DNA from 3 places in the Streptomyces sp. NPDC046197 genome. Region 2 is predicted to be linked to each of the others. Evidence: riboswitches for the same ligand, from Rfam matches in the RefSeq annotation. Region 2 holds a riboswitch; each other region holds the start of a gene.

Region 1 (7,881 bases), on a different contig from region 2:
TCGTGGCCGAGGGCCACGGGGATGCCGAGCCGTTCGGCCAGCAGGTCGCGCAGCGGCACGTCACGCCAGTCGAGGTTGGCCGCGTAGACGGCGACGCCCCGCTCCTCGTCGACGATGCCGGGCACGGCGACGCCGGCCGCGGCCGCGGGCTCACCGAAGCGCTCCGCGCCGTAGGCGTGCAGCTCGGCGGCGAAGCCGAGGATCTCCTCGACGACGGCCTCGGGCCCGCGCTCGCGCCCGGTCGCCCGGCGCGCCCGGTGCAGCAGGGCGGGGGGCCCGGCGGGTGTCCCGCCGGACGGCACGGGGCCGGCCGCCACCAGGGCGGCCTTCATGCCGGTGCCGCCCACATCGAGGGCGATGACGTGTCTCACGGAGGACAGTGTGGCCCGCGGACCCGCGAGAGGTCTAGTCCACTTACGTGGTGTAGACCTTATGGCTGACGTTTTGAAAGTTTTCGCCTTGCGGCGGCGCAGGTTCCGGTTCTGTGCGTTTCCGTTCGGCGAGCCGGCAGTGTGTGGGGCAGAGAAGCAGTGCAGCGGCGTAGGACAGGAATGATCGCGGTGGTGTCCGCACTGGGCATGACGGCGGTCCTCGGCGGCTGCGGGAGCACCGGCTCCTCCGACGTCACCCTCAGACTGGTCGCCGCCGACTACGGCGACTCGGCGGCCAACAGTTCCCAGAAGTACTGGGACGGGCTCGCCAAGGACTACGAGTCCCAGCACCCGGGCGTGAAGGTGCAGGTCAGCGTCTACTCCTGGACCGACGTCGACCGCAAGGTCAAGGAGATGGTCGACGCGGGCAACGCGCCCGACATGGCGCAGATCGGCGCGTACGCCGACTACGCGTCGCGGGGTCTGCTCTACAAGGCCGACGACCTGCTCTCCATCCCCGTCCAGGCGAACTTCATCGGCCAGCTCTCCGACGCCGGGCAGCTGCAGCACGTGCAGTACGGCATTCCGTTCGCGGCCTCCACGCGCGTCCTCTTCTACAACAGGACGCTCTTCGACCGGGCCCACCTCACCCCGCCGACGACATGGGCCGAGCTCGCCGCCGACGCCACGGCGCTGAAGGCACAGGGCGTGAAGTACCCGTACGCGTTGCCCCTCGGCCCGGAGGAGGCGCAGGCGGAGACCATGCAGTGGCTGCTCAGCGGTGGCTCCGGCTACACCGACGACGGCGGTACCTACACCCTGGACTCGGCGCAGAACGTCAAGACCTTCGACTGGCTCAAGGACGAGCTGGTCGGCAAGGGGCTGACCGGGCCGGTCGCCCCCGGCAAGCTCAACCGTGCGGACGCGTTCGCCGCCTTCGCCGACGGTGAGGTGGGCATGCTCAACGGCCACCCCACGCTGATGCAGCAGGCCGCGAAGAAGGGTGTGCGGTTCGGTACCGTCCCGATGCCGGGCCGCAACGGCACGGCCAAGGCGACCATGGGCGTCGCCGACTGGATGATGGCCTTCAAGAAGAACGGCCACCGCGACAAGATCGGCGACTTCCTCGACTTCGTCTACAGCGACAAGAACGTGCTCGACTTCTCCCGCGAGTACGACCTGCTGCCCGTCACCGGCACCGCGTCCGACACGATGGCCGCGGCGGAGGAGGACAAGAAGCTCGGGCCGTTCCTGGCGGCGCTCTCCGCCGCCCAGCTCTACCCGGCCGGCAAGACGTCCTGGGCCCATGTAAGCGCGGACATCAAGCAGCACATCGGCCAGGCCGTCGCCCCCGGCGGCAGCCCGGCCGCGGTCCTCGGCGGGCTCCAGGCGACGGCCACCGCCGCGGACAGCGCGGCGAGCGGCAGGTAGTGAGCGGCCAGGTAGGCACGCAAGGCGGGTAGGCAGCCGCGGGGCGGGCGGACGGAGCTGTGTCGGTGGCGGGGGCTACGGTTCCCGGTATGGACCACGACCAGGACGACCAGGAGGAGCTCGGCCGCAGGGAACGGGACATCCTCGCCCTGGAGCGCCGCGGCTCTCCGGGCCCCGGTGCCAAGGAGCGCGCGATACGCGAGGAGCTCGGCCTGTCCCCGGTCCGCTACTACCAGCTCCTCAACGCCCTGCTCGACGACAGACGCGCGCTGGCGCACGACCCGGTGACGGTCAACCGGCTCCGCCGGGTGCGGGAGGAGCGACGGGGCGAGCGGTGATGCCTGGCCACGGTCCTGGCCACTGCCCTGGCCGTCGCCGCGGCCGCCCCTGTGTGGGGGAGTGCGGGGCCGTGCGTGGACGGCCCGTCGGCGGGCCGCTCGGCGTCGGCTCGACGAGGAGTGCGGGCGGCCCCGCGTGGATAGGGTCGCCGTATGGGCAGCCACGACACGGACTCGACCAAACCCAAGCACTCCCTGCCGACGCCTGCCACGCGGGCCGGGCGGGACGGGCTCGCCGCGATCCTCGCGCGGCCGGAGAAGGCGGTGATCGCGCTCGACTTCGACGGGACGCTCGCGCCGATCGTGCCGGACCCGGACCAGGCCCGGGCACACCCGCAGGCGGTGCCCGCGCTGGCCGCGCTCGCGCCGAAGGTGGCCGCCGTGGCGGTGGTCACCGGCCGCCCGGCCGGGGTCGCCGTGCGGCACGGCGGTTTCGCGGGTGTTCCCGGCCTGCGGCACCTCGTCGTCCTCGGTCACTACGGCGCCGAGCGCTGGGACGCCGCCACCGGCTCCGTCAGCGCCCCCGCCGCGGATCCCGGCGTCGCGGCCGTCCGGGCCGAACTGCCGGGCCTCCTCGACCGGATCGGTGCCTGGCACGGGGCCTGGATCGAGGAGAAGGGCCGGTCCGTCGCCGTCCACACCCGCCGCGCCAAGGACCCGCAGGCCGCCTTCGAGGTGCTGCGTGAGCCCCTCACCGAGCTGGCCACCCGGCACGGCCTGATCGTCGAACCGGGCCGCATGGTCCTCGAACTGCGCCCGCCGGGCATGGACAAGGGCGTCGCGCTGCTGGACTACGTCCGTGACATCGGCGCCGCGTCGGTCCTGTACGCCGGCGACGACCTCGGCGACCTGCCCGCCTTCGCCGCGGTCGGCAAACTTCGCGCGGAGGGCGTACCGGGCCTGCTGGTGTGCAGCGGCAGCAGCGAGGTGACCGAACTTTCGGAGCGGGCCGACCTGGTGGTGGACGGCCCGCAGGGGGTGGTGGAGCTGCTGCGGAACCTCGCCGATCGGCTCGGCTGAGCCGTCGGCTCCGAGCGGCGGGTTCCTGGCCGTCGGTTCTGAGCCGTCAGTTCTCGGCCGTCAGCTCGTGCAGCTGGTCCAGGAACCACTGAGCCGGCGGCAGCGCGGTGGCCGCTGCCGCCAGCCTCTTGGAGCGATCGGCCCGCTCGTGCGCCGGCAGGGTCAGTGCCTCGTGCAGGGCCGACGCCGTCCCGACCACGTCGTAGGGGTTGACCACGAGCGCGTCCTCGCCCAGCTCCGCGTACGCCCCCGCCTCCCGCGACAGCACCAGCGCGCAGCCGGAGTCGGACACCACCGGCACCTCCTTGGCGACCAGGTTCATGCCGTCCCGGACGGGGTTCACCAGGGCCACGTCGGCCAGCCGGTAGGCCGCGAGCGAGCGGGCGAAGTCGTCCCTCACATGCAGCACCACCGGCGTCCACCCGGGCCTGCCGTACTGCCCGTTGATCTCCTCCGCCAGCCGCCGCACCTCGTCCGTGTAGTCGCGGTAGACGGCGAGGTCCTGGCGCGAGGGGTAGGCGAAGGCGAGGTGCACCACCCGTTCGCGCCACTCCGGGTGGTCCTCCAGCAGCTGCCGGTAGGCCAGCAGGCCCCGCACGATGTTCTTCGACAGCTCGGTCCGGTCCACCCGCACGATGGTCCTGCGGGCGCGCCCGTCGGGCCCCGTGCCGATCTCCGCGCGCAGCGCGGCCATGCGTTCGTCCACGTCGGCCTCCCGCGACCGCCTGCGCAGGAAGTCCGCGTCCGCGCCGAGCCCGTGCACCCCGACCCGGGTGCCCCCGAGTCCGCCGACCAGCGCCTCGCAGCACCCGGTGAACGCGTCCGCCCACCGCCGGGTGAGGAAACCGAGCCGGTCGGCGCCCAGCATGCCGCGCAGCACCTGCTCGGCGATGTCGTCCGGCAGCATCCGGAAGTAGTCCACCGGTGCCCACGGCGTGTGCGAGAAATGGCCGATGCGCACATCCGGCCGGAAGTCGCGCAGCATCCCCGGCACCAGCGTCAGGTGGTAGTCCTGCACCAGGACCGCCGCGCCCTCGGCCGCCTCCTCCGCCAGCGCCTGCGCGAAGGCCCGGTTGTAGGCCTCGTACGACGCCCACTGGCGCCGGAACTCCGCGTCGAAGACCGGCTCCAGCGGGGTCTGGTAGAGCATGTGGTGGACGAACCACAGCACGGAGTTGGCGATGCCGTTGTAGGCGTCGGCGAAGACGTCCGCGTCGATGTCGAGCATCCGTACCTGCTGACCGCCGGTCGCGTCGGCGGGCAGCCGGCGGCCGCCCTCGAAGCGGCGCACCGCCTCGCGGTCGGCGTCGCTCAGCGCGGCGCACACCCACACCGCGCCCGCGTCCGGGCCGATCGCCGACAGCCCGGACACCAGCCCGCCGCCGCCGCGTCTGGCGTGCAGCGAGCCGGCCCCACCGTCGGGGCGCACTTCGTACGAAACCGGGCCGCGGTTGGACGCGACCAGCACCTCGGCACCGTGCGTTGAAACCATGGTCCTCAACCTAGCCCGGCCCGGAAACGCTCAAACGTACGGTTCCGCTTCGTGGGTGGCCGTATACGGCCGGGCCGGCGTTTTACGCCACCTTCCGGGCCGCGTACTCCGCGATCTCCACCATGGGCGGCCGCTCCTCGGTGTCCACCGAGTAGGTGCGCGGCTCGAAGCCGTCCTCACCCCGTTCGAACTGGGTGAGGGAGGGGCGGATCAGATGGCCGCGGGCCAGACGGAGCTGGGCGGTGCGGTAGATCGCGGCGGCCATGCGGCCCAGCGCCTGCCCGTCCTGATGCCGGTGTTTGCGCACACCGACGTCGACCTGCGCGAGCGCGTCCAGACCCACCAGGTGCAGCGCGTCGACCAGCATGCCGAGCTCGACGCCGTAGCCGACCGGGAAGGGAAGCTGTTCCAGCAGCGAGCGGCGGGCCGCGTACTCGCCGCCGAGCGGCTGCACGAAGCCGGCCAGCTGGGGCCAGTGCATGTTCAGCAGTGGACGCGCCATCAGCTCGGTGACGCGTCCGCCCTGACCTGCCGCCGCGCCGGACGCGGACTCGCCGGCGAGCGTCAGCGGGCGGTCGTACATGGCCTTCACCAGGTCCACACCGGGGTCGGTGAGCAGCGGGCCCACGATCCCGGTGACGAAGTCGGAGGAGAACTCCCTCAGGTCGGCGTCCACGAAGCAGACGACGTCCCCGCGGGTGACGAGCAGCGAGCGCCACAGCACCTCGCCCTTGCCGGGCACGGCCGGGATGCGCGGCAGGATGTCGTCGCGGTGGACGACCCGGGCGCCGGCCGCGGCGGCCACCTCGGAGGTGCGGTCGGTGGAGCCCGAGTCGACGACGAGGAGCTCGTCGACGAGTGGCACCTGCTCCATGAGGTCGTGGCGGATGACGGCGACGATGTCGCCGACCGTCTCCTCCTCGTTGAGCGCGGGCAGCACGACGCTGACCGACGAGCCGCTCGCGCGTTTGGCGGCCAGGATCGTGTGGAGCGGGCGATCGGTCACGGACCAGGAGCGTGTCCTCAGCCAGCGCTCGACTTCTTCCAGCACGGTCGGCGGCTCCTCACTGGTGTTCGGATCACGGCACGGATCACACGGTCCGGTGATCCGTCTCGCGGTTCGGACGACTATCTCAACTGTCGTGGCCGTCGGTTACAGTCTTGAACAACGCGGATGACCATCACGTGTCGGGGGTCGCCGCGGCTTCACAACCACATACCGCTCATCCAGAGGGGCAGAGGGACACGGCCCGATGAAGCCCCGGCAACCCTCCAGCCGGTTCTCGTATCGACTGCTTGCGAGCACAGCAGATCGTCTTCGCGAGGCTCCCGGCTAGGGAAGGTGCCAAATCCGTCTCACGGCGAGATGCGTCGTGAGGAAGATGAGGAGAAAGGGCCTCGCCTCACATGGCTGTGCAGACTGTTGCAAGCAGCACCGACCCCACCGTCGACCTCGGCCCCGCCGCCGCGCTGTCCTGTCGCGAATGCGGCCACCGTGTACCTCTGGGTCCTGTGTTCGCCTGCGAGGAGTGTTTCGGCCCGCTGGAGATCGCCTACGACTTCTCGGCCTACGACACCGAGGAACTGCGCAAGCGGATCGAAGCGGGCCCCGCGAACATCTGGCGCTACGCGCCGCTGCTGCCCGTCCCGGCGGACGTGGCGACCAGGCCGAACCTGAACCCGGGCTGGACCAAGCTCGTCCAGGCCGACAACCTCGCCCGCGAACTCGGCGTCACCGGCGGGCTGTACGTGAAGGACGACTCCGGCAACCCGACCCACTCCTTCAAGGACCGTGTCGTCGCCCAGGCACTGGAGGCCGCCCGCGCCTTCGGCTTCACCACCCTGTCCTGCTCCTCCACCGGCAACCTGGCCGGTGCCGTCGGTGCCGCCGCCGCGCGGGCCGGCTTCCGCTCGTGCGTGTTCATCCCGCACGACCTGGAGCAGGGCAAGGTCGTCATGGCCGCGATCTACGGCGGTGAGCTCGTCGGCATCGAGGGCAACTACGACGACGTGAACCGCTTCTGCTCCGAGCTGATCGGTGACCCGGCCGGCGAGGGCTGGGGCTTCGTCAACGTCAACCTGCGCCCGTACTACGCGGAAGGGTCCAAGACCCTGGCGTACGAGATCTGCGAGCAGCTCGGCTGGCGGCTGCCCGACCAGATCGTGGTCCCGATCGCCTCCGGCTCACAGCTCACCAAGATCGACAAGGGTCTGCAGGAGCTGATCGGGCTCGGGCTGGTGGAGGACCGGCCGTACAAGATCTTCGGCGCCCAGGCCGAGGGCTGCTCGCCGGTGTCGACCGCCTTCAAGGCCGGCCACGACGTCGTGCGTCCCCAGAAGCCGAACACCATCGCCAAGTCCCTCGCCATCGGCAACCCGGCCGACGGCCCGTACGTCCTCGACATCGCGCGCCGCACGGGCGGTGCGGTGGAGGACGTGACGGACGAGCAGGTCGTCGACGCCATCAGGCTGCTCGCCCGGACCGAGGGCGTCTTCGCCGAGACGGCGGGCGGTGTGACGGTCGGGGTGACGAAGAAGCTGATCGACAACGGCGTGCTCGACCCGGCCAAGACCACCGTCGTCCTCAACACGGGCGACGGTCTCAAGACCCTGGACGCGGTGGCGGGTACCGGGCTCACCGCGACGATCCGTCCGAACCTGGACTCCTTCCGAGAGGCTGGCCTCGCATGAGCGTGACCGTTCGCATCCCGACCATCCTGCGCACCTACACCGGCGGCCAGGCCGAGGTGAAGGCCCAGGGCGCGACCCTGGCCGAGGTCATCGCCGACCTGGAGAAGAACCACAACGGCATCGCCGCCCGGGTCCTGGACGACCAGGGCAGGCTGCGCCGTTTCGTCAACGTGTACGTCAACGACGACGACGTCCGCTTCGAGCAGGGCCTGGAGACCGCCACCCCGGACGGCGCCGGCGTCTCGATCATTCCGGCGGTGGCCGGCGGCTGACGGCGCGTCGGCGTGCCGCGCGGCGGCCCCGGACGGCCTCGTCATTACCTTCGGTAATGCCCGTCACTGAGAGTTCATCGAATTGCCTCCTCCGTGAGAGAAGCGGAGGGGGCAATTCAGTGTGATTGAGCGCGGTACAGTTGGGGAACGCGCTCCTGATCTCAGGGGCGCAAGCCATGGATTCCTGCCGCATGCCCGACAAGAAGTAGCCAAAGTGCGAGGGCGATTTGCGGCTTTTGCGCCGTTTGCGGGGTCTGACTTGCCCT
Region 2 (7,881 bases):
GCCAACGAGGTGATGGTGGGAGTGCTCATGACGCTGGTCCTCGGCTCGTGGTGGTCTCGGGGGCGGGGGAGGGGAGACGGCCGCCGGGGATCGCCGCGAGCAGTTCGCGGGTGTACACGTGGCGAGGGCGGGTGAACAGTTCCTCCGGCGGGCCTGTCTCGACGACGCGGCCGGTCCGCATCACGGCAACCTGGTGCGCGATCTGCCGTACGACGGCCAGGTCGTGCGAGATGAAGAGGTAGGCCACCCCCGTGTCGGCCTGCAACTCGGCCAGCAGGTCCAGGACCTGGGCCTGCACGGACACGTCGAGGGCGGAGACCGGCTCGTCGCAGACCACCAGGTCGGGGGAGAGGGCGAGGGCGCGAGCGATCGCCACGCGCTGCCGCTGTCCGCCGGACAGCTCCGCCGGCCGGCGCTCCAGTGTGGCGGAGGGAAGCGCCACCCGGTCCAGCAGTTCGCGGGCCCGGGCGAGCCGCGAGGCGCGGTCGCCGACCTTGAAGGCGCGCAGCGGCTCGGTGATCACCTCGCCGATGGAGAAGCGCGGGTCGAGCGAGGCATACGGGTTCTGGTAGACGAGTTGGGCGCGGCGGCGCAGCTCCCTGGTCCGGGCGCCATGCGCGGTGGTGACGTCGGTGCCGTCGAAGAGGATCTGCCCCGCGGTCGCGTCGGCAAGGCGGAGCACCAGGCGGGCGGTGGTGGACTTGCCCGAGCCCGACTCGCCGACCAGGGCGAGGGTCTGGCCCCGGTGGAGGGTGAGGCTGACGTCGTCGACGGCGCGCAGGGTGAGGGGCCCGTCCCCGGTGCGGGGCAGCCTGAACTCCTTGACCAGGTTGCGCACTTCGACCAGGGGCGCCGTCTGCGCCTCGGGGTTGGAGACCGGGGTGCGGGGCCGGGCGGTGGTGAGGCTCGGGGCACTGGCCAGCAGGTGCCGGGTGTAGTCGTCCTGCGGGTCGGCCAGGATGTCACGGGTGGGGCCCGCCTCGACGACCTTGCCCTGGGACATCACCACCAGCCGCTGTGCCCGGTCGGCGGCGACCCCGAGGTCGTGGGTCACGAGCAGGACCGCGGTGCCCGACTCCTCGGTGAGGCGCTGGAGATGGTCGAGGATGACCCGCTGCACGGTGACGTCGAGCGCGCTGGTGGGCTCGTCGGCGATGATCAGCTCGGGCTGCGCGGCGATGGCGATGGCGATCAGGGCGCGTTGCCGCATGCCGCCGGACAGTTCGTGCGGATACTGCCGGGCCCGGAGGACCGCGTCGGGCAGTCCGGCCCGGTCCAGGACGGCGACCGCCTCGGCGGGAGCCGAGCGGCGGGTCGCCAGACCGTGGATGCGCAGCACCTCGGCGACCTGGTCGCCGATCCGCTTGACCGGGTTGAGGGAGACGGTCGGGTCCTGGGGGACCAGTCCGATCCGTGCTCCGCGTACGGTGCGCAGTTCGGCTTCGGAGAGGGCGGCGAGATCGTGCCGGCCGAAGCGGACCGTGCCCGCGTCGATACGGCCGTTCGTCGGCAGGAGCCGGGTGATGGCGTGCGCGGTCGTGCTCTTGCCGGAGCCGGACTCGCCGACCACCGCAGTCACCTGTCCCGGCCATACGGCGAGGTCGACGCCCCGGACCGCCGGGATCGTGCCGCCCCGGGTGCGGTACGACACCGACAGGCCGCGTAGCTCCAGCAGGGGTGTGGTCACGTCGTCACCGCTCTCACGTTCGTCGGTCATGGCTGCCGGGACCATTCGCCGTCCAGCGCCCGGGCGATGCGGTTGGTGGTCAGCACGGTGGCGGCGATCGCCAGGCCGGGCAGTGCGGTCAGCCACCAGGCGTTGGCGAGGTAGTTGCGGCCGTCGGAGATCAACGTGCCCCACTCCGGGGCGGGCGGGGGAGCGCCGTAGCCGAGGAAGCTCAGGGCGGAGACGGCCAGGATGGAGGATCCGAAGTCGAGGGTGGCCAGGACGATCACCGGGCCCGCGGCATTGGGCAGCACATGTCGGCCGAGCACCGAGTACCAGCGGGCCCCGCTCGCGCGCGACGCCTCCACGAACACCGCCTGCCGCACGCGCAGTACCTCCGCGCGCGCCACTCGGGCGAACGCGGCGACGCTGGCGATGCCGACCGCGACCGCCACCTTCACCGTGCCGTAGCCCAGCGCGGTGACCAGGGCCAGGGACATGAACAGCGCGGGGATGGACAGCAGTACGTCGACGAAGCGCATCAGCACGTCGTCCACCCAGTGGCCCACGAACCCGGCGACCACCCCGAGCAACCCGCCGACCACGAACGCCACCAGCACCGCGATCAGTGTGGCCTTCAGGGACAACTGGGCGCCATGGACGACCCGCGAGAACACATCGCGGCCCAGCTCGTCGGTGCCGAACCAGTGACTTCCGCTCGGGCCGCGGAAGTTCTGGGACGGCACGCCCTTCAGCGGGTCCTGCGAGGTGAACAGGTCGGGCCAGAACGAGGCCAGCACCACCAGCACGAGGACGACGACCGACAGCAGCAGACCCGGGCGGCGCACCACGAAGCGCAGCAGCCGCCGTACATCCACGCGGCGTCCTGGCTCCGGCCCCGACCCCGCCTCGACCGGGCGGGCCGGTCCCAGCGCCGCCTCGGCCGGGTCGTCGACAAGGCTCTGGCTCATGCGAGTGCCGCCCTTCTGCCTGAGGCCACCACGATCCGCGGATCCAGGAGCGGATAGACCAGGTCGATGACCAGGTTCGTCGTCACGAAGATCAGCGCCCCGAAGGCCACCACCCCCTGGACCACCGGGATGTCCTGGGCGGTGACCGCCGCCGCGGTCACGCGCCCGAGGCCGTCGCGCGAGAACACCGTCTCGACGACCACCGAACCGGCGATCAGCTGCCCCACCAGCAGGCCGACGACCGTCAGCGCCGGCAGGGACGCGTTGCGCAGGGCGTGCCGCAGATGCACCCGCCACCGGTCGGCACCCTTGGCCCGCGCGGTCTCCACATACGCCTGGTCCAGTGCGGTGAGCAGGCTCTTGGCGAGCACCTGGGCGACCTGCGCGCCCGTCGGGACCGCCAGCGTCAGGGCCGGCAGCACCAGCCCCTCCAGGCCGTCGTTGCCGAACGCGGGGAACCAGTGCAGCCGGAAGGAGAACGTCTCGACGAGCAGCAGCCCCACCCAGAACGTCGGGACGGACACCCCCAGCGGCGGCAACGACAGCAGCAGCTGCCGCAGCCAGCGCCGGGTGGTGTAGGTCGCCAGCACCGCCAGACCACCGCCGAGCAGCACCGCCAACAGCAGAGCGGCACTGGTCAGTTGGAGGGTCTGCGGCAGCGCGTCGGCCAGCGTCGAGGTGACCGGACGGCCGGTGGCGACCGAGTCGCCGAAGTCCCCGCTCATCGCCCCTCCCAGACAGTCGGCGTACTGCACCAGCACCGGCTTGTCGAAGCCGTACTCGTGCCGCAGCGCGACCAGCCGGGCCGGATCGACGTCCCCCGAGTCCATCCCGGCACTGGCCATCGCGGTGACCGGGTCACCGGGCAGCCAGTTCAGTACCAGGAACGACACCGTGTACGCCGCCCACAGCACCCCGACCGCCTGCGCCAGTCGCTTGATCACATAGCGGCGCATGCGCTAGCCGATCCAGGTGTCGTGCAACTGGATGCGGCTGCCCGAGTCGAAGTCGAGGCTGTGCACCTTCTTCGACACGGCCAGCTGGGTCTGGAGTTCCACCACCGGCACGTTGTACGCGTTCTGCACGATCAGCTTCTGCGCCTCGTCCACCAGCTGCTCGCGCTTGGCGGTGTCCGTGGTCGCGGCCTGGCCGGACAGCGCCGTGTCCAGGGAAGTGGCGGGCAGGCGATAGAAGTTGGCCAGCCGGGTGGAGAAGGAGGTACGCAGGATGTCAGGGTCGGAGCGGGTCACGTTGCCCCACACCAGATCGAAGTCACCGCCCTGGAGTGTGGTGGCGAACTGGCTGACCTGACCCTGCTTGAGCACCACGTCGATCCCGACGGCCTTCAGCTGCTGCTGGACCAGCTCCAGTGCGGGCTGGTTGGTGGCGGCGTTGGGGAACCAGCTGATGGTCAGGCTCAGCTCCTTGCCGTCCTTGGCGCGTATGCCGTCACTGCCGGCTTTCCAACCGGCCGCTTCCAGCAGGGACTTTGCCTTGGCCGCGTCGAAGGCGAGGTCCGAGGAGAGGTCGGTGTAGTCGGGCGTGGTGTGCGCCAGGACGCTGGTCGCCGACTGGGTGCCGGTCGGGAACACGGTGTCGGCGATCTGCTTGCGGTCGATGGCCGCCAGGATCGCCTGACGCACCTTTACGTCCTTCAGCAGCGGCCGCGAGTTGTTGACGCCGAGCCCGAAGACCACGCCGGGGTTGGCCCGGCGCAGCAGGGTGACCTGACCGCCCCCGAGTGCCGCCTCGTTGGCCTTGCCGACGCTGCTGATCGCGTCCACCTGCCCGGACTGGAGGCTGCCGGCCCGCACCCCCGCCTCGGGGACGACCTTGAAGACCAGCTTGTCCAGGTAGGTCTCGCCCTTCTTGGACCACAGCGAGGAGCCCCAGTCGTAGCCGGTGCGCTTGGCCAGAGTGATCGACTGGTTCTGGACGTACTGCTTGAGCACGAACGGCCCCGACCCGATCACACCGTCGCTGCACTTCTGCTGCGGGGTCTTCTTCACGCTCGCCGACGACTCGATGCCCAGCGAGTGGGTCGAAGTCGCCTGGAGGAACTGGGTGTTGGGCTCCTTGAAGGTCACCTTGACGGTGAGCGGGTCCACCGCGGTGGTGCTCTTGACGCCGCTGAGATAGCCCTGGGCGAGGACCCCGAGGGCGCCGAGCTCCGGCACCGCGTCGAGGTTGTCCTTGACCACCTGCGCGGTCAGCCGGGAGCCGTCGCTGAAGGTGACGCCCGAGCGCAGATGGAAGGTGAACTCCGTGGCGTCGGCGTTGATGTCCCAGCTCTTGGCGAGCCACGGCACGATCTTGCCGGTCCTGGGGTCCTGGTCGGTCAGGGAGTCCACGGTCTGGCGCACCGAGTAGATGCTCTCGTTGCTGCCGACCTGCTGTGGATCCACGCAGCCGGCGTCGGAACCCACCGCGAAGGTCAGGGTGCCACCGGACTTCGGCCGGCTGCTTCCGCTACCGGAGTCGTCGCCCGAACCGCAGGCGGTCAGCAGAACACTTGTGGTCAGCAGGGCGGCGAGGGGCGCCCAGCGGGGGGCTCTGAAAGCCGGAAGTGCGTTCACGGAGGGTTCTCCTACTCGTGTCACCAGGCAAGAAGGCGCCGTACAAGGCACGACCGTGCATGGGTGTACGGCCCCGGCCGGTACCAGACCGGTGGCGGGGAAGCGCTGTGCAGACAGGGATCAGGGCGGAGCGGGGGGCAGCCGCAGGCGGGTGCGGTGACGGCCGGTGCGTGCCGGACCACGACCGGCGGCGGAAGGGGCCGTCAGGCCTGACAGAGGCAGCTGGTCGAGCGCTTGAGGTCGATATGGCGCCGACGCGAGAGCCGGGAGAACACGGTGGCGCCGACGAAGCGGGCGCTGAGGTCACCACCGTGCCGCATACCGGTCCTCCACATTTCCGGCCCCGGTCACGAGGCCACGCGCTTGCGGAGATCGTCGGTGATCCCGCCGGGCTTTCACCTGGAGCACCCCACCGCGCGGGGAGGGTTGCCGGTCAGCGAGCCAGGGCTTGACGCTGACACTCAATGCCGTTCGTGATCGTACGGAGGGCTCTTGTCGTGCGTCAATGCCGGAAAGCGACGCCCTGCAGGGGCAGTCGGACCGGTACCGGTTCCGGCTCAGGAACCGCCGCGCTCGCGGGGGATCTTCTGGCCGGCCTCGATCGCCACCGGCAGCCGGTTCTCGGCCGGGGGCAGCGGGCAGGTGGCCAGGTCCGTGTAGGCGCACGGCAGGTTCGCGGCGCGGTTGAAGTCCAGGACGACCGTACCGTCGGCGGCGGGCGGCTCCAGGGTCAGGGCCCGGTTGGCGGCGTAGGTGGTGACTCCGGAGGTCGCGTCGGTGAACAGCACCATCAGTCGGCCCGCACCGTGGCCGGGGAACGCGGTCAGCGACAGGGGGCGCCCGTCCAGCTCGAACTCGACCCTGCCCGGAGCGTCGTACACATGCTCAAGGCCCTCGACCGCGGCGCCCACGGTGGTCGGTCGTGGCGTGTCGAAGGGGATGCAGCGGCCCGTCACGGCCCAGCGCGGGTCGGGGGCGTAGGCGGGCGTTCCGGTGAAGGCCGTGCGCAGCGGTGCGTCCGGGTGCCGGGGGCGCACGATGTCGTGCCCGCCGCGCCTGGCGATCTCGATGACGGCGTCTCCCCAGACGGCGTCGACGCCGCCGCGTTCGGGAAGCATGCCGAAGCGGTGTTCACCGTGCACCGGGGTTCCGTCGACGATCAGTTCCTCGCCGTCGTCGAGGTCTGCGACGACCCCGTCGGGGCCGGTGCGCCACGCACCGGGCGCGTCCGGGAAGCGCTGGGGCCGGTCGTCGAGCCAGTGCAGGCCGGTGACCGCCAGGAACCCGTGCGGGTCGGCGAGCCGGGCCTCATGGGCGCGGTACCACTCCCGCCAGTTCTCGGTGAAGGCATGGAAGTCGGTCGTGGTGGCCTCGGTGGTCATGGGTTCTCCTTCGTCACGGGGGTGCAGGGGGGCCGGTCGGGCCGTCGGTTCGACCGGCGTGCTCAGCGGGCCAGTTCGCCGAGGAGCCGCCAGGTGCGTCGGCGGTCGGCTTCTCCCGCGATCTCGGTGCCCGAGAACACGACCTCGGTGGCGCCGGCGTCGCGGTAACGGCGTATCCCGGCCTCGACGGTCTTCTCGTCGCCGATCACGGCCAGGTCGGCGGCCCGCCGGCCGCCGGAGAGCTCGATGACCCGGGCGTAGGACGGGATCTGTTCGTAGAACGCGAGGTTCTCGGTGGCCTTGGCCCGCACCGCCTCCACGTCGTCGGTGACCACGCCGGGCACCAGGGTCACGATCCTGGGCGCGGGACGACCGGCGGCCTCGGCGGCTGCGGTCAGGGCGGGCGCGATGTGTTCCGCAAGGGCGCGCGGTCCCGCCAGGTAGGGCAGGATCCCGTCCGCCAGCTCACCGCTGACCCGCAGCGCCTGTGGCCCCATCGCGGCGACCAGGAGGGGGACACCGCTCTCGGCACCTGGTACCCGCGCCGGGACCGGGGTGGTCGCAGTGAGCAATTCGCCGTGGAAGTCCGCCGTGCCGGTCTCGGTCAACTGCCGCAGTGCGGTGAGGAATTCACGCAGGCGGGCGATGGGGCGTTCGAAGGGCAGGCCGAAGCCGGTCTCCGTCAGCAGTTTCGTGCCCAGGGCCAGGCCGAGGTGGTAGCGGCCGTGGGTCGCGGCCTGGGCAGTCTGGGCCTGGCTGGAGACCAGCAGCGGGTGGCGGCCGAAGACGGGGATCGCGGAGGTGCCGACCTGCAGTCCGGGCACCTCGCGTCCGACGATCGCCGCGAGCTGGGGTGAGTCCGCGCCGAAGGTCTGCCCGAACCAGGCCGACCGCAGACCGGCGCCCGCGGCCTCCTGGGCCAGTTGCACGGTGGCGTCGACCTGGTTCGGCGCGTCGGACGCGTTGAGCGCTACTCCAACAGTCATGTCAGTCAGAACAGGCGTCGGTCGAACCCGCATTCCGGTCTGTGCGTGACAGCTTCTTGTCAGTCATGTGTACTCAGTCCTGAGCGGAAAGGCCATTCCGGTGCTCGTCCCGCCTGCCGTCGGTCCCGCGCGGACCGGTGCGTGAGAGGTTCGCGCAGGCCGAGGTTCTCGCGCAGGGTGGTGCCGGTGTACTCGGTGCGGTAGACCCCGCGTTCCTGCGGTGCCGGGACGAGCAGGTCGACGATGTCGTCGGGGCCGTCGGGGCCGTCGGGGATGAGGTACGGCGTGACGTTGAAGCCG
Region 3 (7,881 bases), on a different contig from region 2:
GGGGCCGGAGGCGCCGTAGACGTACGGCTTGCCGAGCTGGGCCTGCGCCCAGGAGAAGGCGGCGCCGGCCCGGCCGGAGCCGGTGACGTTGCCGCCGCCGTCCAGGGCGGTGCGCTGGCTGGCGCGGCTGGCACGGGTCTGCTGGGCGGCGAGTTCCGCCTTCTGCTTCGCCGTCAGCGAGTTGAGGAGCTTCTGAGCCTCGCCGAGCTTGTCCTGGACTTCCTGCTTCTTCTTGCCCAGCTCGGTGCGGGTGGCGGCGAGGTCCTTGAGCTTCTCGGTGGCCTCTGCCCTCTCCTGGGCGAGTTCGCGCTGTTTGTCCTGGATCTTCTTCAGCGCCTCGATCTGCTGGCCGCTCAACTGGTCGAGCGTCGAGGCCTTGTCGAGGTAGTCGTCCGGGTTCGAGGACAGGAAGAGCTGGAGCGAGGGGTCGATCCCGCCGGAGCGGTACTGGCCGGCGGCCATCGAACCGATGCCGTCGCGCAGCTTGTTGAGCTCCTGCTGGCCGCGGGCGACGTTGTCCTGAATGGTGGAGATCTCCTTCTGGAGCTTCTCCTGCTTGTCCTTGGCCCCGTTGAACTTCTCGGTGGCCTGCTCCGCCTGCTGGTAGAGCTCGTCGACCTTGGACTTGACCTCGTCCAGGCTCGGCTTCGCGCTGGGCGCCGCATTGGCGGCGTTCGCGCTGAACGCGACGGCGGCGGCAGCCGCGGTGGTCAGCACGGTCACGCGTGCACGACTCGGTTGCTTGGGTCGACGGTGGGACGCCACGAAAGCGAGCTCCTTCTTGTGAGTGATCACCCGCTCGGAGGTTCGAGGCCAGACCCTAGTGACCTCATCGTGATGAGTTCAAATCCTCACACCAAAAAATCCCATCACGCAAGGCATTCTTTGCACTCAAGCCACAAGCAGTGAGGCCCTGTTGACGCTACGTTGCGCAACAGATCCGTCAATTCGGGCATTGTGCGGCTACGTTGGGATTGGGGCGGAAGCTTCCTTATGCCTGATTTCAGCCGCGCATGAGGCGCTTCAGCAGCACCACGGAGGCCACCGGCCGCGCCCCCGCCCTGGCGACCCCGTCGGCCACCTCGCGATCGGTCGAGGCGACGATGACCGGCCGGCCCGGCGGCTCGGCGCGCACCAGCTGGCGGATCAGCTCGTCCGCGGTGACCCCCGGCTTGGAGAACAGCACCCGCACCCCGCGCGGCGGCGCGAGCAGCACCGGCGCCGCCAGTTCGGCCCCGTCGAAGACGCAGGTGACCTCGGCGCCGGTCTGGGCGGCCAGCTGGGACAGCTGGCCCAGAAGCCTCAACCGCTGCTTCTCCAGCGGCATTTGGGGATAGCCGGTCTTGGTCACGTTGTAGCCGTCGACGACCAGGTGCGCCTGGGGCAGCGCGAGGAGCTGGTCGAGGATCGCGGGGTCGTGCTCGGACAGCGCGCGGGCGGCGATGTCCTTCGGGGTCATCCGTCCCGGCTCGACCGCGTCCACGGTCTCGGCCGGCCGTACGGACACCGGGGGCAGCGCCAGCTCCCGGCGCAGTCCCTGGGCCGCGTCCAGCACGGTGTCGAGCAGCAGCCGTACCCGCATGTCCTCGACACTGCGCCCCTCGCGGGCCGCCCGGCGGGTGGCCTCCAGCGCGGCTTCCGCCTCGCCGAGGCGCGCCTTGAGCCGCCTGGTCTCGCTCTCCGCGGCCGACACGTGCGCCTGCCCCTCGGCCCGTACCGCCTCGCTCTCGGCCTGCGCCTTGCGCAGCGCGGCCTCGCCCCGTTTGACGTCGCTGAGGGCGGCACGCAGCTTACGGTGAAGCGATTCCGCTTCCCTCCTGGCCAGATCCAGCTCGGCCCGCAGCCGCTCGGTCTCGGTCCGGGTCTGCTCGCGGGCCGCCGCCAGGTCGGCGCGCAGCCGCTCCAGTTCGACCCGGCTCTCCTCGTCGGCGCGCTCGGCGTCCGCCCGCTGCGCCTCCTCGCCGGCCGCGGTCACCAGCTTCACCCAGCCCGCCGGACGCAGTACATAGGCCGCGGCCGCCACATCGAGCGGGTCCGCGGCCGGGGGCGGCGAGCCGGAGTCGAGGGCGCCGGACAGCTCCGGCTGGGCTTCTCTGAACTTCTCCCCGATGCGCTGCCGGAACAGCGCATCCGTCTCCAGCGCCGTCGCCATGGCGTTCCCGGCGAACTTCGCCCGGCGGTTCGGGGCGAACCGGGCGTACTGCCTGAGCTGCGGGGGCAGCTCGCCGAGGGTCAGCCCGCCGAACCCGTCGGACACGATCTGCACGACCCTGCGGCGCACACCGTCGGGCAGCGGACGGTCGAGCACCTCGGCGGCGCCGTCGCCCGGCCCCCCGCCTTGTGTCTCCACCATCCGTCACCCCAATGCCTGTGCGGGATCCCCCGGAGGGATCACCTGCCCCGGCCCCGCTCCCGCTCAGGAGCCGGCGCCCGGCCTGTCCACGAGTTCCACCTGGTCCACGGCGTTGCACCAGCGGCACCGCACCGACTCGATGGTCTCACTGACCACCTCGCGCTCCTCGACCGTCGGCTCACCGGCCAGGTCGAGGTGAACGTACTCGACGACCTTGGACGAGCGCGTCACGTCGAAGCGGGTGAGGTTGCCGCAGAGGGTGCAGCGCCACCGCGTCGTGGCGGTCGGCAGGGGAACCGTCATCGTGGCTGTTCGCTTCCTTCTAGTCTCCGTGACGCGCCAGCTTCCCTGGTGCGTGTGGCTCGTAACCCTACGGGGTGGCGGGGACCCGCCGCCCGCCCCTCCGCGGCGGCGAGGCGGTCTGTGCTGATCCGTCCGGTTACGCCATGCTCTGTGTTCATGATCAGCAACTGGAGTGCCGCGGCCGGCCGGACGGGCAGAGCGGTCAGGGCGGTGCGGACCATGCCGGCGCCCGTGACGTGCGGGCTGATCGTCGCGTGCTGCCTGATCTTCCTGGCCGGCCCGGCGGCGGGGCTGAATCCGGCGTACGGCTCCGGCGACCGGTTGTTCGCCGCCCAGCAGGTCTACTTCCGCCGCTGGGGGGTGATCCCCGCCGAGCTGTTCGAGGGCGCCCCGCGGGCCGCCCTCACCCCCGTGACGGCCCTGTTCGTGCACGGCAGCTGGGTCCATCTGCTGGGCAACATGCTCTTCCTCTACGTCTTCGGGGCAATGACCGAGGAACGGATGGGCCGCCTCCAGTACACGCTGTTCTACGTCGGCTGCGGCTATCTCGCCCTGCTGGGCTACGCGGCCGCCAACGCCGCGTCCGGGCAGACCCTGGTGGGGGCCTCCGGGGCGATCTCGGCGGTCCTCGGCGCGTTTCTGTACCTGTTCCCCAGGGCCCGGGTGACCAGTCTCTTCCCGTTCCTGTTCTTTCTGCCGCTGCGCCTTCCCGCGTGGGTCGTCCTGCCGTTCTGGGCCGCGCTGCAGTGGGTGGCGGCGGGACGGGCCGCCCAGGGCCCCGGGGTGGCCTACCTCGCGCACGTGGTGGGCTTCGGGCTGGGCTTTCTCTACGCGTGGCTGCGATGCCGTACGACTAGAGTGAAGGCCGCCCCTGCTCCGGCTCCCGAGGGAGAGACACAGCCGTGATCACCGCGATCGTCCTCATCAAGACCAGCGTGGACCGGATCCCCGAGATCGCCGAGCAGATCGCCGCGCTGGATTCCGTCAGCGAGGTGTTCTCCGTGACCGGGACGTACGACCTGATCGCCATGGTGCGGGTGAAGGAGCACGAGGATCTGGCGGAGGTCATCCCGGGGCGGATCAGCAAGATCCCCGGGGTGGAGGCGACGGACACGCACGTCGCGTTCCGCACGTACTCGCAGCACGACCTGGAGGCGGCGTTCGCGATCGGCCTCGACACGTGAACACCGCCTCCCAAGAGGTCCCTCAGGTCACACGGCCGGTACGCAGCGGCCGTCCTCCGTCCGGTACGTCCACTTCGCGCCCTCCTCGACCAGTTCCTTCACCGCGCGCACGAAGCGCTCCACGTGTTCGTCCGGGGTGCCCGCGCCGAAGCTGACCCGGATGGCGTTGAGGGACTTCTCGCCGGGGGCGGCCTCGGGGGCGCCGCACTCGCCCTGGGCCTGCGGGTCACTGCCGAGCAGAGTGCGGACCAGCGGGTGGGCGCAGAACAGGCCGTCGCGGACGCCGATGCCGTACTCGGCGGAGAGCGCGGCGGCGAAGTGGGAGCTGTTCCAGCCCGCCACCACGAAGGAGATCACGCCGACCCTCGGGGCGTCGTCGCCGAACAGGGAGAGGACCCGGACCTCGGGAACCCCGGCGAGGCCCGCCCGCACCTTGTCGATCAGGTACCGCTCGCGGGCGACGAGGGTGTCGAAGCCGGCCTCGGTGAGGGCCCTGCAGGCGGAGGCGACGGCGTAGGCGCCGATGACGTTCGGTGAGCCGGCCTCGTGGCGGGCGGCGCTCTCGTGCCACTCCACGTCCACTCCCCCGTCGGTGCGGCGCGTGACCCTGCGGCTGGCGCCGCCGCCCGCGAGGTACGGCTCGGCCGCGCGCAGCCAGTCGGCACGGCCGGCCAGGACGCCGGAGCCGAAGGGGGCGTACAGCTTGTGACCGGAGAAGGCGACCCAGTCCACGTCGAGGTCCCGCACCGACACCGGGTGGTGCGGGGCGAGCTGGGCGGCGTCCAGGACGACGCGGGCGCCGTGCGCGTGCGCGGCGGCGGCCAGCTCCCGTACCGGCCACAGCTCGCCGGTGACGTTGGAGGCGCCGGTGACGCAGACGAGGGCGGGGCCGTGCGGGTCGCGGTCGGCCAGCGCCCGCTCCAGGGTCTGGACCGCCTGCCGCGGGGTGCGGGGGGCGTTGAGGTAGGTGACCCGCGCGTCCTTCCAGGGCAGCAGCGAGGCGTGGTGCTCGGTCTCGAAGACGAAGACCTGGCAGTCGGCCGGGAGCGCGCGGGCGAGGAGGTTGAGGGAGTCGGTGGTGGACCGGGTGAAGACCACCTGGTCGGTCCCGCGGCAGTCGAGGAACTCGGCGACCGCCCTGCGGGCGTTCTCGAACAGGTCGGTGGACAGCTGGGAGAGATAGCCGGCGCCGCGGTGGACGCTGCCGTAGTACGGCGCGTACGCGGCCACGTCGTCCCACACGCGCTGGAGGGCCGGCGCGCTGGCGGCGTAGTCGAGGGCGGCGTAGGTGACCTCACCGCCGGTGACGAGCGGGACGGTGACATCCCGTCCCAGAACGGGCAGCGGGGCACAAACGGACTGGTCGGCGGCAAGGGTGGAGACAGACATGGCGAACTCCGGTGAGAGGCAAGCGGAACCACCGTGCGAGCGGATGCGGCTCGAGCACGGAGGAGGGGGAAGGGGGATGCGGAGGCGGGGCTCTACGCCCTATCGCATTCGCTTGCTCACGGAAGGCTCCCTCGAACGACCAGGACCCCTGGCCCCACGCTCAGTCAGGAGCGTGCGAGGGGTCCGCGCTTGCCGCAGACCTCGCTGCCTGCGGCCCGGTCTTCACCCGGGGCACCCCGCCACGGACGGAGGGTTGCCGGACAGTCGGCCGGGGCCTCATGACTGTCACTCATGACCTGATACTGGAACGTACGCGAAGTGATCGCGGTCCCGCAACCCGTGTCCGGATCGCGGGACACCCGTCGGCGAGGGGCCAGGGGGTGTCAGACACCCCCCAGGCGACCCCTAGGCGTTGCTCGCGGCCACCCAGCGCTCCAGCGTCCGCTTCGCCGCCCCGGAGTCGATCGACTCGGCCGCCTGCTGCATCCCGGCGCGGAGCTGCTCCGCCAGGGTCCCGGAACCCGGTTCCAGGGCCACCAGGGCCGCCGCCGAGTTGAGCAGCACGGCGTCCCGTACCGGGCCGGTCTCGCCGTCCAGCAGGCGCCGGGCGACCTCGGCGTTGTAGGAGGCGTCCGCGCCCCGCAGCGCCTCCACCGGCACCAGCTCGATGCCGACGTCCCGCGGGTCGAAGCGCTCCTCGGTGACCTTGCCGTCCCGGACGATCCACACCCGGGAGGTGGAGGTCGTGGTCAGCTCGTCGAGACCGTCGTCGCCGCGGAAGACCAGGGAGGAGTTGCCGCGCTCGGCGAAGACGCCCGCGACGACCGGCGCCATGCGCGGATCCGCGACGCCCACCGCCTGGGCCTTCACCTTCGCCGGGTTGGTGAGCGGACCGATGACGTTGAAGGTGGTGCGGATGCCCAACTGGCCCCGGGCGGCGGCCACATGACGCAGTGCCGGGTGGAACTTCACCGCGAAGCAGATGGTGATGCCCGCTTCCTCGGCGACCTCCGCCACCCGCTTCGGGGTCAGCTGCAGATTGATGCCGAGCTTCTCCAGGACGTCCGACGAGCCCGACGCGGACGAGGCGGCCCGGTTGCCGTGCTTGACGACCTTCGCGCCGGTACCGGCGACGACGATCGAGGACATCGTGGAGATGTTCACCGTCCGCGCGCCGTCGCCGCCGGTGCCCACGATGTCGACGGTCGGACCGGCTACCTCGATCACGTTCGCGTGCTCGTACATGGCCCGGACCAGCCCGGTGATCTCCTCGACCGTCTCGCCCTTGGCCCGCAGGGCCACCAGGAACCCGGCGATCTGGGCGTCGGTCGCCTCGCCGCGCATGATCCGGTCCATCGCCCAGGCCGTGTCGTCCGCGCTCTGGTCGCGGCCGTCGAGCAGGGCGTTCAGTACCGCGGGCCAGGAACGGCCCGCCGCGATGTCGCCTCCAGCGGGGGTCACAGCGCTCATAAGCCGCTCCTGGGTCGGTGTCCCGGACTACGGGACGCAGGTCTCGAACAGGTCCACCCTATCCAGCCCCGGGCACGGCGAAGGGCCCCGTCCGTACACCGGACGGGGCCCTTCGCGTGGCGTGGCGACGCTGGGAGGTCAGTGGTGGCCGTGGCCGCTCGTGATCTCCCGGTACTCCTCGACAGTCGGCTTCGGGATCTGGTTCTCCTCGCCGTAGTACGCGTTGCTCAGCTTGGCGCGCAGCTTCTCGGAGCCCTTCACCTTGCGCTCGACGCCGTTCTCGTCGACCGCCGGGCCGATCTCGGCCGGAGCGTACTGCTCGTGCGCGGTGAGCGTGTGCAGCTGCTCCTGGCTGAGCGGCTCGTGGATCTCGATGAACTCACCGTGCGGCAGGCGCTTGATGATGCCGGTCTCGCGGCCGTGCAGCACCTTGTCGCGGTCCCGACGCTGCAGGCCGAGGCAGATCCGCTTGGTGATGATGAACGCGAGGATCGGTCCGACGAAGAAGCCGATCCGGACGAACCAGGTGACCGCGTTGATCGACAGGTGGAAGTGGGTGGCCCACAGGTCGTTGCCACCGCCGACCAGGGTGATCATGTAGATCGTCACCCAGGCGACACCGAAGGCGGTACGCGTCGGGGCGTTGCGCGGGCGGTCCAGGATGTGGTGCTCGCGCTTGTCGCCGGTGACCCAGGACTCGATGAACGGGTAGACCGCGATCGCCGCCAGGACCAGCGGGAAGAGCACCAGCGGGATGAACACGCCCAGGACGAGCGTGTGACCCCAGAAGTTGACCTCCCAGCCCGGCATGAAGCGGATGAGACCCTCGGCGAAGCCCATGTACCAGTCGGGCTGGGCGCCGGTGGACACCTGGTCCGGACGGTAGGGGCCCATGGCCCAGATCGGGTTGATCTGGGTGACCGCCGCGATGGCCGCGATGACACCGAAGACCAGGAAGAAGAAGCCTCCGGCCTTGGCCATGTAGACCGGCAGCAGCGGCATGCCGACGACGTTCTTCTCGGTCTTTCCGGGACCCGCGAACTGCGTGTGCTTGTGGTAGAAGACCAGGATCAGGTGGCCGACGACCAGGCCGAGCATGATGCCCGGCAGCAGCAGGATGTGGATCGAGTAGAACCGCGCCACGAAGTCGTGGCCGGGGAACTGACCGCCGAAGAGGAAGAA

What was found. Region 2 has a riboswitch for S-adenosylmethionine ahead of AB0A61_RS08270 (putative leader peptide). Riboswitches for the same ligand answer to the same signal wherever they lie in the genome.
Region 1: another riboswitch for S-adenosylmethionine. It lies ahead of thrC (threonine synthase); the one in region 2 lies ahead of AB0A61_RS08270 (putative leader peptide).
Region 3: another riboswitch for S-adenosylmethionine. It lies ahead of AB0A61_RS32210 (aminotransferase class V-fold PLP-dependent enzyme); the one in region 2 lies ahead of AB0A61_RS08270 (putative leader peptide).

The regions. Positions count from the first base shown of each region.
Region 1 covers NZ_JBEYZY010000017.1:118,905-126,785, reverse strand. The annotation lists gene AB0A61_RS23970 (ROK family protein) at 1-371, opposite strand, end outside; gene AB0A61_RS23965 (extracellular solute-binding protein) at 552-1,802, shown strand; gene AB0A61_RS23960 (DUF3263 domain-containing protein) at 1,892-2,140, shown strand; gene otsB (trehalose-phosphatase) at 2,294-3,160, shown strand; gene AB0A61_RS23950 (trehalose-6-phosphate synthase) at 3,207-4,652, opposite strand; gene AB0A61_RS23945 (glucosyl-3-phosphoglycerate synthase) at 4,735-5,703, opposite strand; SAM riboswitch class I at 5,873-6,041, shown strand; gene thrC (threonine synthase) at 6,060-7,343, shown strand; gene AB0A61_RS23935 (MoaD/ThiS family protein) at 7,340-7,615, shown strand.
Region 2 covers NZ_JBEYZY010000004.1:269,448-277,328, forward strand. The annotation lists gene AB0A61_RS08245 (LLM class flavin-dependent oxidoreductase) at 1-29, opposite strand, end outside; gene AB0A61_RS08250 (ABC transporter ATP-binding protein) at 26-1,732, opposite strand; gene AB0A61_RS08255 (ABC transporter permease) at 1,714-2,637, opposite strand; gene AB0A61_RS08260 (ABC transporter permease) at 2,634-3,593, opposite strand; gene AB0A61_RS08265 (ABC transporter substrate-binding protein) at 3,597-5,213, opposite strand; gene AB0A61_RS08270 (putative leader peptide) at 5,417-5,548, opposite strand; SAM riboswitch class IV at 5,568-5,682, opposite strand; gene AB0A61_RS08275 (DUF1684 domain-containing protein) at 5,771-6,595, opposite strand; gene AB0A61_RS08280 (LLM class F420-dependent oxidoreductase) at 6,658-7,581, opposite strand; gene AB0A61_RS08285 (hypothetical protein) at 7,641-7,881, opposite strand, start outside.
Region 3 covers NZ_JBEYZY010000032.1:11,356-19,236, forward strand. The annotation lists gene AB0A61_RS32185 (NlpC/P60 family protein) at 1-765, opposite strand, end outside; gene AB0A61_RS32190 (NYN domain-containing protein) at 1,004-2,353, opposite strand; gene AB0A61_RS32195 (hypothetical protein) at 2,417-2,656, opposite strand; gene AB0A61_RS32200 (rhomboid family intramembrane serine protease) at 2,813-3,562, shown strand; gene AB0A61_RS32205 (Lrp/AsnC ligand binding domain-containing protein) at 3,559-3,840, shown strand; gene AB0A61_RS32210 (aminotransferase class V-fold PLP-dependent enzyme) at 3,868-5,229, opposite strand; SAM riboswitch class IV at 5,410-5,526, opposite strand; gene trpD (anthranilate phosphoribosyltransferase) at 5,635-6,699, opposite strand; gene AB0A61_RS32220 (cytochrome bc complex cytochrome b subunit) at 6,838-7,881, opposite strand, start outside.